Linked DNA regions of Pontibacter liquoris. Each later gene encodes a partner of the first gene's protein in a complex. Links are inferred from orthologs where the notes say so. Each region holds a gene or a part of one and is shown on either strand. Other genes may lie near its edges.

Region 1 (5,692 bases):
GACAGGTTAAAACAGACGGCCCAGCTATTCATCTCGCTGTGTATCTGCTGGTCTAGGTGTATACTTTCTCGTTTCATAATTCATTTTATACTTGGTTTTTTCACATTTGCAAAGTATATGCCAAACTGTTATATTATTGACATTCAATTTATTATAAATATTTACTATACTTGACAGCTCGAATAGTTGTCCAGAACTGAACAAGCTCTGTCCGGAACTGAACAGGCTGAAGGATTGGGAATATAGCTTAGCGAAAACCGGACACAAGGGGCATAAAAAAAGAGCCCCACCTGTTAGTGACGCTCTTTTCCCATTGTGTTATACTTCCTCTTAATATCAGACCTTCGCGTTGTTTCCTTCTTCCTCGGCTACAAGTTGCTCCAGCTCCTGGTACCAGTCTTTGCCATACTTGCGGATAAGCGGCTCTTTGAGGAACTGGTACACACGTACGCCCACGTCCTCGCCAAAGCTGCAGGCCGGGTTGCAGATATGCCAACGATCGTAATTGAGGGCTTCAAAATCATCGTATTTCGTGATGCGGATTGGGTATAAGTGGCAGGAAATCGGTTTCTTCCAGTCGATCACGCCGTCTAAATACGCCTGCTCTATCGCACATTTCAGCACTTTATGCTCATCATAGATCGCGTACGCGCACTCGCGGTCCCCGATAGTTGGGGTGGAGTAATCGCCTTCAAAGTCCATCACATACAGGCCCTGCTCCTCGATGGCCTGTTTGCCGGCACCTGACATATAGGGCTTTATTTTATCGTAATGCTGCTCCAGCAGGTTGAGCTCACTGCCTTCCAGCGGCGCGCCAAGGTCTCCCTCCACGCAGCAGGCGCCCTTGCACCGCTCCAGGTTGCACACAAAAAATTTTTCGCGGATGTCGTCGCTGATAACGGTATTCTGAAGGACTATCATGGTTTTTTATTGACGAAAGACAAAGGACAAAAGAGCATAAAGCTTTTTACGTTCATCCTCTTTAAGTATAGAGGAGACAAAGGTAGCGGGAAAATAGTTTAAAATTGCTGTTTCAGCCCAAGCCATACTTCCCGAAGCAACAAGGGCCCTTATCTTTCAGCCTTTGATTAAAAGCTTATAGTTGACCCCTATTGCCTGGGTTGCGGCGAGCCGGCTGCCAGCAAAATGTTCTGCACGTTTTCGTGTTTAGTAAAATCGATGGCGGCCTTGCCATTGTTGTCGGTCAGTTTGGGGTCGGCGCCTGCCTGCAGCAGCGCAAGGATGATCTCGTAGTTGGCATCCATTTCGCAGGCCAGCATCAAGGGCGTTTTGCCATCCTGGTTGCGGATGTTTGGGTTAGCGCCCGAAGCCAGCAGCTTGTTCATCTCCAGAATACCGATATGCTGGCCAATGGTAGCCTGCAGGGCCTGCGCCAGCACCGTATTGCCCTGCTTGTCGGGCACATTCGGATCAGCGCCGTAGCGAAAAAGCGTGTCGAGCAACTGCACCTGTTCCTGCTCAAAAAACTCCGTCTGGATGCGTGAGCAGTTCACCACATAATGCAAGGCTGTTTTTCCATCCAGATCCTGGGCATTTACTTTGGCCCCTTTCCGAAGCAGCTGGCTGGCCGTTTTCAGTCTTACTTCCGGCTCATATACTACGCCGTAATCTTCCAGCAGCATCGGTATAAAAACGGTATGCATCAGCGGCGTACGGCCATGCAGGTTGGCTTCGTAATCATCGGGTACCGCCTGGGTGTTCACATTGCCGCCGGCGGCAATCGCCCGTTTCAACATGTCCGGGTCGCGGTTAATGGCCGCAATCACCACCTTCTGGTCGGCAGTCTGGTTGATGTAGCGCAGCTGCTCATAGGCGCTTATACTTCCTTTAGAAACAGCCTGGCGGTAAAGCTTACGGGCTTCAGGAATGTTCACCTCCCCTATCGTGCCTTCTTCATATAGCAACGCCAGGGTATAGAGTGCCTCCCGGTCGCCGGCGGCCGCTCCTTTTTTCAGGTAAGCCACCGCTTTTTCGGTATCTTTTTTCACGCCTTCCCCATCCAGGTACATGTTGGCCAGGTAAGTATAAGTCACCACATCGTTCTTCTGCGCGGCCCGGTTCAGATAATTCAGTGCCAGACCCAGGTCCTTCAGTTCCCCGAAACCGGTGTAGTACATGCTCCCTAAAATGCGGTTACAAAAGGCATCTCCTTCCACAGCTTTCTCCCGTATCTCGATAGCCGCCGTGCGCATGTGTTGCAGAAAACGCTGCTTGTCTTCCTGCGTCTGCAGGATCATCATCTCCGCCTGGCCCAGGTGCCCCAGCACGCTGCCGCTGTCTACGGCCGCCTGGTAGTAATAAGCAGCAGAATCTTTGTTGGCAGCAAAAAATTTCTCAGCATTCTGGATCTGTTGCAGCGTATCGACCTGCACATCTTTATACTTGAGCTGGCGGTACTGGTGCATGCGGCCAATAAAGTATAAGGCATCACTATCGCCTTTGCTGGCGCCCTCCTTAAACTTAGCGTATGCTTCCGGAAATTTCAGCGAAGTATAATAGGCCAGGCCTTGCTGGACGGCAGGGCTGCGCCAGATCAGCTTCTCAGCCTGCACCGGGGCTGTTGTAACGGCTTTGGTGGCCGCTTTACGGGTGCCTGTTGCCGCTTTTTTAGCAGGCTGGGTGGTTTTTGCTTTAGCGGGAGCAGCCTTTGGTTTGGTCTGGGCAATCGCTAGCGGGCTCATCAATGCAAAGCACAACAGCAACATAAGCGTTTGCAGGGCGAAACGGTTATGCTTTTTCAAAAGAGTGTCGGAAATATGTTTCATGTGCCTCAAAATTACAGCTATCATGGCTCTAAATCAAAAATAGCACCAGAAAGCCTTTTTTTCTGTTTTTAAGCCCCGTGCTAAACGCTTTGTGGCTGCCTGTTGTTCATCTGTTAAGGTATGGGCGCCTGTTGCTGCCGGCAAAAGTGGCCTTGCCATTCTGAAAACGAAATTGTATTTGTAACTTGCATAGATTTTAAGATGCACGCGGAAGAGAAGAAATGGATTACTTAAATTTATTGAACGAATCGCAGCGCGGCGCGGTGCTGCACACCGAGGGCCCGGCCATGATCATAGCGGGTGCCGGCTCGGGCAAAACCCGGGTGCTCACCTACCGGATCGCCCACCTCATCAGCCTGGGGGTGGATCCGTTCAACATTCTGGCCCTGACCTTTACCAACAAAGCGGCCAAGGAAATGCGCCACCGGATCGAGAAGGTGATCGGCAACGAGGCCAAAAGTATCTGGATGGGCACGTTCCACTCAGTCTTTTCGCGCATCCTGCGCGCTGAGGCAGAGAAGATCGGCTACCCCAAAAGCTTTACCATTTACGATACCGACGACTCCAAGACGCTCATTCGCAATATTGTGAAGGAGATGATCCTGGACGATAAGCTGTATAAGCCGAACGTGGTGCTGGGCCGTATTTCCTCAGCCAAAAACAAGCTGATCTCGGTGCGGCAGTACCTCAACGATGCCGTGATACAGGCGGACGACGAAGCGGCCATGCGGCCCAAGATCGGCAAGATTTACGAAATGTACCAGAACCGCTGCTTCCGGGCTGGCGCTATGGACTTTGATGACCTGCTGTTCAACACCAACGTGTTGTTTAAAGACCACCCGGATGCGCTGAACAAGTATCAGAACATCTTTAAGTTTGTGATGGTGGACGAGTACCAGGACACCAACTACTCTCAGTACTTGATCACGCGCAAACTGGCTGCCCAGAACCGTAATATCGTGGTGGTAGGCGATGATGCCCAATCGATCTATGCCTTCCGGGGCGCCGATATTCAGAACATCCTCAACTTTGAGCGCGACTACCCCGAGCTGCAGGTCTTTAAGCTGGAACAAAATTACCGTTCCACTAAAAACATTGTGCACGCGGCCAACTCGGTGATCAAGAACAACCAGGCGCAATTGCGCAAAGATGTTTATACCGACAACGAACAGGGTCCGCTGATTGAAGTAATAAAGGCCAACTCGGATAACGAAGAAGGCAAACTGGTGGCCACCACTATATTCGAGGAGAAGATGAACAACCACTTCTCCTATGACGATTTTGCCATCCTGTACCGCACCAATGCGCAATCCAGGGCCATGGAAGAAGCCCTGCGCCGCATGAACATCAAGTATAAGATCATCGGTGGCCTGTCGTTTTACCAGCGCAAGGAGATCAAGGACCTGATCGCTTACCTGCGCCTGACGGTGAACCCGAATGATGAACAGGCCCTGCGCCGGGTGATCAATTACCCCAAGCGCGGCATTGGTGAAACCACCGAGCAGAAGCTTTTTGTGCTGGCCAACGAAACCAACCACAGCGTGTGGGAAGTGGTGCAGAATGCCAGCCAGTTTATGGGCAACCGCGTGGGCAACGCCATCGAGAACTTCGCCATCATGCTCAAGAGCTTTGCCGTAATGACCGAGCAGAACGATGCCTTTGAGGTAGCCAAGCACATCGCCAAGCACTCAGGCATAGTAGACGATCTGTACCAGGATAAAACCGTAGAAGGCCTGGCCCGTTATGAGAACATACAGGAGCTGCTGAATGGTATAAAAGAGTATGTGGACGATCCGGAGAAGGAAGACAAAAGCCTTTCCTCGTTCCTGCAGGACATTGCCCTGATAACGGATGCCGATACAAAGGCTGATGATGGCGGCGAATTTGTGACCCTGATGACGATCCACTCGGCCAAAGGCCTGGAGTTTAAGAACGTGTTTATCGTGGGGATGGAAGAAAACCTGTTCCCGAGCCAGATGATGCTTAACTCACGGGCCGACCTGGAGGAAGAACGCCGCCTGTTTTATGTGGCGATCACGCGGGCCGAGAAAAAGTTATACCTGACGTACGCCACCAGCCGTTACCAGTGGGGCAACCTGCGTTCCTGTGAGAAGAGCCGCTTCCTGGATGAGATCGATCCAAAGTACCTCAACTTTAAGTATGGCGAGGCAGTAGCCACAGGCAGCGTACTCGATAGGGTATTGCAGCGCAAGAGCAGCATCGGTAGCCTCGTAACGCCGCCGCCCCGCAAGCAGGCAGCAACCAACTATACGGCCCCCGCTGATTTTAAGGCCAGCGACACCTCCGCCCTGGCAGCAGGCATGAAGGTAGAGCATCCCAAATTCGGTTTCGGCGTAGTAACCAAAATGGATACCCAGGGCAACAGCACCAAAGCCATCATCAACTTTGACGAAGTAGGCGAAAAAACCCTGCTGCTGAGCTTTGCCAAACTGCGCATACATGAGTGATTTAATTATAAATTATGAATTAAAAATTAGAAATTGGAAGTCTAAGATAGAAGTATAGCGAATTACTTCTGTGTGTTGCCTCATCCGAAATCCTTAATTCTTATTCATACATGCACGTTGTGCGTATCTATCATTTCTAATTCCTAATTTTGAATTTCTTAAAAAGACATAATGGAAGCTAGTACCACCTTTAAACAAGACCTGTTATTGCGCGAGTACGGCCGGAATGTGCAGGACCTGGTAAATTATATCAGCAAAGTGGAAGACCGCGCAGAGCGCACTCGTCTGTCGCAATTGCTCATCAACCTGATGGCCAAGCTAAACCCGCAGCTGCGCGAAACCCAGGACTACCAGCAAAAGCTCTGGAACCACTTGTTCGTGATGTCGGGCTCTACGCTGGATGTGGATGCGCCCTACCCGCTGAATGCGATGGAATAC
Region 2 (5,649 bases), on another replicon or contig:
GCTGTTTTTTACAGTACTCCTGTCGGGGTGAACCAAAGCAGAAAAGCCATCAGTGGCGGCAAGTATAAGTATGGGGCGGCAGGGCGGTTATACTTATGTAGCAGGCGGCAACCAATACCAGCATCAAAACCAATGGCTTTTAGCTGCCTGACGGGAGCAGCGGCCTAAAACTAAAATACTGTACTACTACCTACCTGTTTAGCTATGAAGAAAGCTGCCGGTGTATCGGGGTGTTGCGTGCAGCACCACGGTACCTGGTTTCTTCACCAAACAATTACGTGAGCTGTTTTGCTTGCATGCTGGTAAGGCACCTTAGGCACTATGAAACTATGAAAAGCATTCTCTACCTCGCCCTGTTCTACCTCTGCCTGTTGCTGCTGGTGGTAAGCTGCACCGAAAAGGAGCCGGAACCAGCCTGCCTGCAAGCCGAAGTGGTGGGCGCCGACTGCCAGAACGGCTGGTATGTGTTGCGCTTGCTGGAGGAAAACTCAACCGAAAGCCATAAAGGCGATTACGTGGGCCAGATCCAGTCCGGGTATGTGACCACCGATAACCTGCCTGAGGCCTACCGGCAGACCGGAAAACGATTGAACGTAGCCCTGGAACTGAATGGGGAATACAGCCCGCGCTGCGTAGCAGTGCACATGATGTACCCTGCCGTGCGCATCACGCGCGTGTGCAGCAGCGCAAGCGGCAATTAAAAAGCTTACCAGTTTATTACATACATAAGTTGTTTTTTGATTAGGAAGAGTGACATTTTCCTTAAAGCCTGCCGATCTTCGGCAGGCTTTTTCATGCTGGATACCCTGTATTGCAGTAAGCACCCAGGCAGAATGGTTTTTTATACTTGCAGGCTTTATGGCAAGTATAAACCGGGATAGCCGCACCTGCCCAACAGGTAAAAGCGCTGTGCCGGCCCCCTTATACTTGTGGTAGTTTTTTTAGACGGCGTAACAACCAGAACATGCGAGAAAAGGTAAACTTCCTGCTGGTTTTTAATGTTATAGTTTATCTTTACTCATCCGTAAAAGCGAAGAATGGATTTTCAGCTAACCTCAGAATTTCAACCGACCGGCGATCAGCCGAAAGCAATAGAACAACTCACCCAGGGCATTAAGAACGGGGAACCGGTACAGGTGCTGCTAGGGGCTACGGGAACGGGTAAAACCTTTACTATGGCCAACGTGATTAAAAACACGGGCAAGCCCACGCTGGTCTTGTGCCACAACAAAACACTGGCCGCGCAGCTCTACGGCGAGTTCAAGCAGTTCTTCCCTAACAACGCCGTCGAGTACTTTATTTCCTACTACGACTACTACCAGCCCGAAGCCTACATTGCCTCGTCAGATGTGTTCATCGAGAAAGACCTGGCCATTAACGAGGAGATCGAGAAGCTGCGCCTGCACACCACTTCGGCGCTGCTTTCGGGGCGCCGCGATGTGATCGTGGTGGCGTCGGTGTCGTGTATTTACGGTATCGGGAACCCCGAGGAATTTGGCAAAAACGTGCTGCACCTGGCACCAGGGCAGCGCTACAGCCGCAACAACCTGCTTTATACCTTTGTCCAGATCCTCTATAGCCGCACCGAAGCCGAATTCACACGTGGAACATTCCGGGTAAAAGGCGATACGGTAGATCTTTATCCGGCCTATGCCGACTTTGCCTACCGTTTATACTTCTTTGGCGACGAGCTGGAGCAGATCCACCGCATCGATCCGGCATCCGGTAAAAAGCTATCCGACGAATCGGCTATCACCATTTACCCGGCCAACCTTTTCGTGACCGGCAAAGACACGCTGCACCAAGCTATCAACGAGATCCAGTTCGACATGGTGGCCCAGCACGAATACTTCCTCAAAGAAGACCGCCCGGCCGAGGCCAAGCGCATCAAGGAGCGCACCGAGTTCGACCTGGAGATGATCCGCGAGCTGGGCTACTGTTCCGGCATCGAGAACTACTCCCGCTACTTCGACCGCCGTGCGCCGGGTGCCCGTCCGTTCTGTTTGCTTGATTATTTTCCGGATGATTTTATGATGGTGATCGACGAGAGCCACGTGACCGTGCCGCAGGTGCGCGCCATGTGGGGCGGTGACCGCTCGCGCAAAGTGGCGCTGGTAGAGTATGGCTTCCGCTTGCCGGCCGCCATGGACAACCGCCCGCTCACCTTCAACGAGTTTGAAAGCCTGATGCACCAGGTGGTATTTGTGAGCGCCACGCCCGGCGACTATGAGATCCAGAAATCCGAAGGGGTGATTGTCGAGCAGATCATCCGCCCAACCGGGCTGCTGGACCCGGAGATCGAGATCCGGCCAAGCTCCAACCAGGTAGATGACCTGCTGGAAGAAATTGACGAGCGCGTGAAAACCGGCGCTCGTGTGCTGGTAACCACCCTCACCAAACGCATGTCGGAGGAGCTGGCCAAGTACCTGGAGCGCCTCAACATCAAGGTAAAGTACCTGCACTCCGAAGTCAAGTCGCTGGACCGCGTGGAAATTCTGCGGGAGCTGCGCCTGGGCATCATCGACGTGCTGATCGGGGTGAACCTGCTGCGCGAAGGCCTGGACCTGCCGGAGGTAAGTTTGGTCGCCATACTGGATGCTGATAAGGAAGGCTTTCTGCGCGACCAGCGTTCGCTGATCCAGACCATGGGCCGCGCCGCCCGAAACGAGAACGGCAAAGTGATTATGTATGCCGACCGCATGACGGGCTCCATGCAGCGCGCCATCGACGAGACCAACCGCCGCCGGGCTACCCAGCAGGCCTATAACGAGGCGCATGGCATTACGCCGCGCACCATCCTCAAATCGAATGAGGAAGTGTTTGAGCAAACAGCCGTTGCCGACATGAAGAAGCGGGAGGTAAAAGCGTATGCCGGGGCTGGAGAGGTGTCGCTGGCAGCAGAGCCGGTAATCCAGACCATGAAGCGGGACGAGCTGGAGAAGCTCATCAAAAAAACCGAGAAACTCATGGAAGCGTCTGCCAAAGACCTCGACTTTTTGCAGGCCGCCAAGTACCGCGACGAGCTGGCCGAGTTGCGGCAACTGCTTAAATCAAAGCGCGACTAACGCGTTATACTTTCTGCAGGGGCTGTTATACGAATATAGCAGCCCCTTGCTTTTTTGATGCATGTCCATCACCGCTTATCTTTACACCGCTAACAAAACAGGACCACCATGATAAAACAATTGCTACTGCTTTGCCTGCCTGCTGCTGTGTGCTTCCTGCCCGCCTGCCAGTCGGCTAATACAAACAAAGCCGCTATGGCGCAACAAACCCCGCAAGCAGCTGCGCCTGTTACGCTGCGCACCGATAGCTTTGGCCGGTACCTGCGCGAAATTTCGGCAGATGAGCTGGAAGGCCGCAAGCCTTTTACCAACGGAGAGAAGAAAACGCTGGCCTACCTGGAGCGGGAGTTCAAAGCCCTCGGCCTGGAACCCGGAAACGGCGACAGCTATTTGCAGGAAGTGCCCATGGTGGATGTGCATACCACCGCCAGCCCTACGATGACCATCAAAGGCAAGCAGGAGCTGAAGCTGGAAGGCCGCAAAGATTACGTGATCTGGACCCGGCGCACCGACCCGGCAGTAACGGTAGACGCGAGCGAGCTGGTGTTTGCCGGTTTTGGCATTGTGGCCCCCGAGTATAACTGGAACGACTATGCCGGGCTGGATGTAAAAGACAAAGTAGTGGTGGTGCTGGTAAACGATCCCGGGTTTTATGCGCAGGACCCCGCTGTTTTTAAAGGCCGCACCATGACCTACTACGGACGCTGGACCTATAAATTTGAGGAAGCTGCCCGCCAGGGAGCCAAAGGCTGCCTGATTATCCATAGCACAGAACCGGCCGGCTATGGCTTTGAGGTCGTGCAGAACAACTGGAACACCTCCAAGCTATACTTAGATTCGAGGGGAAAAGAGACCTATAAGTGCGCCATGGAGGGCTGGGTGTCGAACGAGGTGGGCAAGAAACTGCTGGCTGCTGCCGGTATGGACTATACGTCGCTTGTCGCCAAAGCATCCAAGCCAGGTTCTAAACCTGTTCCGCTGCACCTGAACGTCAGCACGGCGATGACGGTGAAAACAAAGTATGATAAGTCGCATAACTTCATTGCCAAGCTCACCGGTGCTAAAAGCCCGGACGAAAACATTCTCTACTCGGCCCACTGGGACCACCTGGGCATTGGCAAAGCAGATGCCACCGGCGACAGCATTTACAACGGTGCCGTAGACGATGCCAGCGGCGTTGCCGGTCTGCTGGAGATTGCTAAAGTGTTTAAAAGCCAGCCTGGCAGGCCGGAAAGAAGCATCGTGTTTTTAGCTGTTACCGCCGAAGAGCAGGGGCTTTGGGGCTCGGCCTACTATGCCGAACACCCGGTGTTCCCGAAAGAAAAGACCGTGGCCAACATCAACATGGACATGCTTAACTCCTATGGCAGAACCAAAGACATCGTGCTTTTTGGCATGGGCCAGTCCGAGCTGGAAGATTACATTGCTGAAGAAGGCAAAAAAGTAGGCCGCTACGTGGCGCCCGAACCAAACCCGGAAGCCGGTTTATACTACCGGTCCGACCATTTCAACTTTGCCAAGATCGGGATTCCAGCCTTATTCATCGGCCCGGGCATTGACGATGTGGAAAGAGGGAAAGCCTATGGCAAGCAGCAGCTAGACGCCTTTTACGCCAACTACTACCACAAACCATCCGACGAAGTACACGCCGGCTATGTGGCGGATGGCGCTGTGGAAGATTTGACGCTTCTTTATCAGGTAGGTAAGCGGTTATCGGTAGCAGGGGTGTGGCCCAAGTGGAAAACGGGCTCTGAATTTAAAGCCATCCGGGAAGCGTACCTGCCTTAACCGTCGCTCAAAGTATAAAACCCGGCATCGTAGAGCAGGATAGCGCCTCTGCATATCTGCCTGGTGCAGGGCTATACTTATCCTTCTGATCCGTTTTGTAAAGTATAGCGCCCCTGTGCATCCTGCAGAGGGGCGTTTTTTAACATCTTTTGATTTCTTTTGCTATGATGAGTTCAGCTGACACGAACGCTTTTCAGTTCAGAAGCGGCACACTGGCCGATGCCGAGCTGCTGGCGGAACTGGGCTGGCGCACCTTTTACGAAACCTTCGCCGCGTATAACCGGCCAGAAGACATGGCCGCTTTTCGCCCCACCATGTATACGCCGGAACTGCAAACGGAAGAGCTGTGTGACCCGGAAACCGCGTTTGTGATCGTGGAGGTGCAGGAGCAGGCTGTCGCCTATGTAAAACTGAATGCTGGCAAGGCACCTGACGAAATCCGGGGGCAAAAGCCCTTACAGATAAGCCGCCTTTATATTTTACATGAATGGACCGGAAAGGGATTAGGCGACCGCCTGATGCAGCTTTGCCTGGAAAGAGCTCGGAAAAACGGACATGATGTAGTATGGCTGACCGTGTGGGAACACAACCAGCGGGCGATGCGCTTTTACCACAAGTATCACTTTGAAGAAGCAGGAGAGCTGACGTTTATACTTGGCCAGGATGTGCAACGTGATCTGTACATGCAGCGGCAAGTATAATGTTGTATCCTTTGCCCTGGCGCTGGGTTTACCTGTTCCACTCCGCAAAGGAAGTAGAACAGGACCAGGGACTTCATAGTTTTATTTGGGAAAGA

The links. Proteins that work in one complex are often made in the same cells at the same time.
Region 2: the proteins of LWL52_RS10535 (region 1) and uvrB are in contact, whole or in part, in a crystal structure (PDB 7EGT), measured with the Thermus thermophilus proteins. The link is inferred for Pontibacter liquoris from one-to-one orthologs. Residues at the interface, in WP_096412145.1 of Thermus thermophilus: His654, Arg656, Phe657, Gln666, Asp668, Glu669, Lys680, Arg681, Leu682, Ser683, Lys685, Tyr686, Ala687; in WP_096411307.1 of Thermus thermophilus: Glu23, Leu25, Arg26, Asp27, Gly28, Glu29, Arg30, Phe31, Arg55, Glu326, Asp327, Phe328, Glu379, Ser382, Gln383, His398, Gly400, Arg401.

The regions. Positions count from the first base shown.
Region 1 is NZ_JALEBG010000001.1:2,540,348-2,546,039, forward strand. Bases 2,705-5,630 are described here. They hold LWL52_RS10535 (ATP-dependent helicase), read left to right. Parts: upstream 2,705-3,007; coding sequence 3,008-5,254; downstream 5,255-5,630. Other genes in these bases: LWL52_RS10530 (ankyrin repeat domain-containing protein), read right to left, coding at 2,705-2,762; LWL52_RS10540 (DUF4290 domain-containing protein), read left to right, coding at 5,426-5,630. Also shown: LWL52_RS10525 (DUF3109 family protein), read right to left, coding at 337-921; more of LWL52_RS10530, read right to left, coding at 1,110-2,704; more of LWL52_RS10540, read left to right, coding at 5,631-5,692. UniProt on the Escherichia coli protein: A helicase with DNA-dependent ATPase activity. Unwinds DNA duplexes with 3'-5' polarity. Translocates on single-stranded DNA with 3'-5' polarity. Initiates unwinding more efficiently from a nicked substrate than double-stranded DNA.
Region 2 is NZ_JALEBG010000002.1:83,019-88,667, reverse strand. The notes cover bases 553-3,551. They hold uvrB (excinuclease ABC subunit UvrB), read left to right. Parts: upstream 553-1,037; coding sequence 1,038-3,065; downstream 3,066-3,551. Other genes in these bases: LWL52_RS13725 (M28 family metallopeptidase), read left to right, coding at 3,174-3,551; LWL52_RS13735 (hypothetical protein), read left to right, coding at 553-701. Also shown: more of LWL52_RS13735, read left to right, coding at 330-552; more of LWL52_RS13725, read left to right, coding at 3,552-4,853; LWL52_RS13720 (GNAT family N-acetyltransferase), read left to right, coding at 5,018-5,554. UniProt on the Escherichia coli protein: The UvrABC repair system catalyzes the recognition and processing of DNA lesions. A damage recognition complex composed of 2 UvrA and 2 UvrB subunits scans DNA for abnormalities.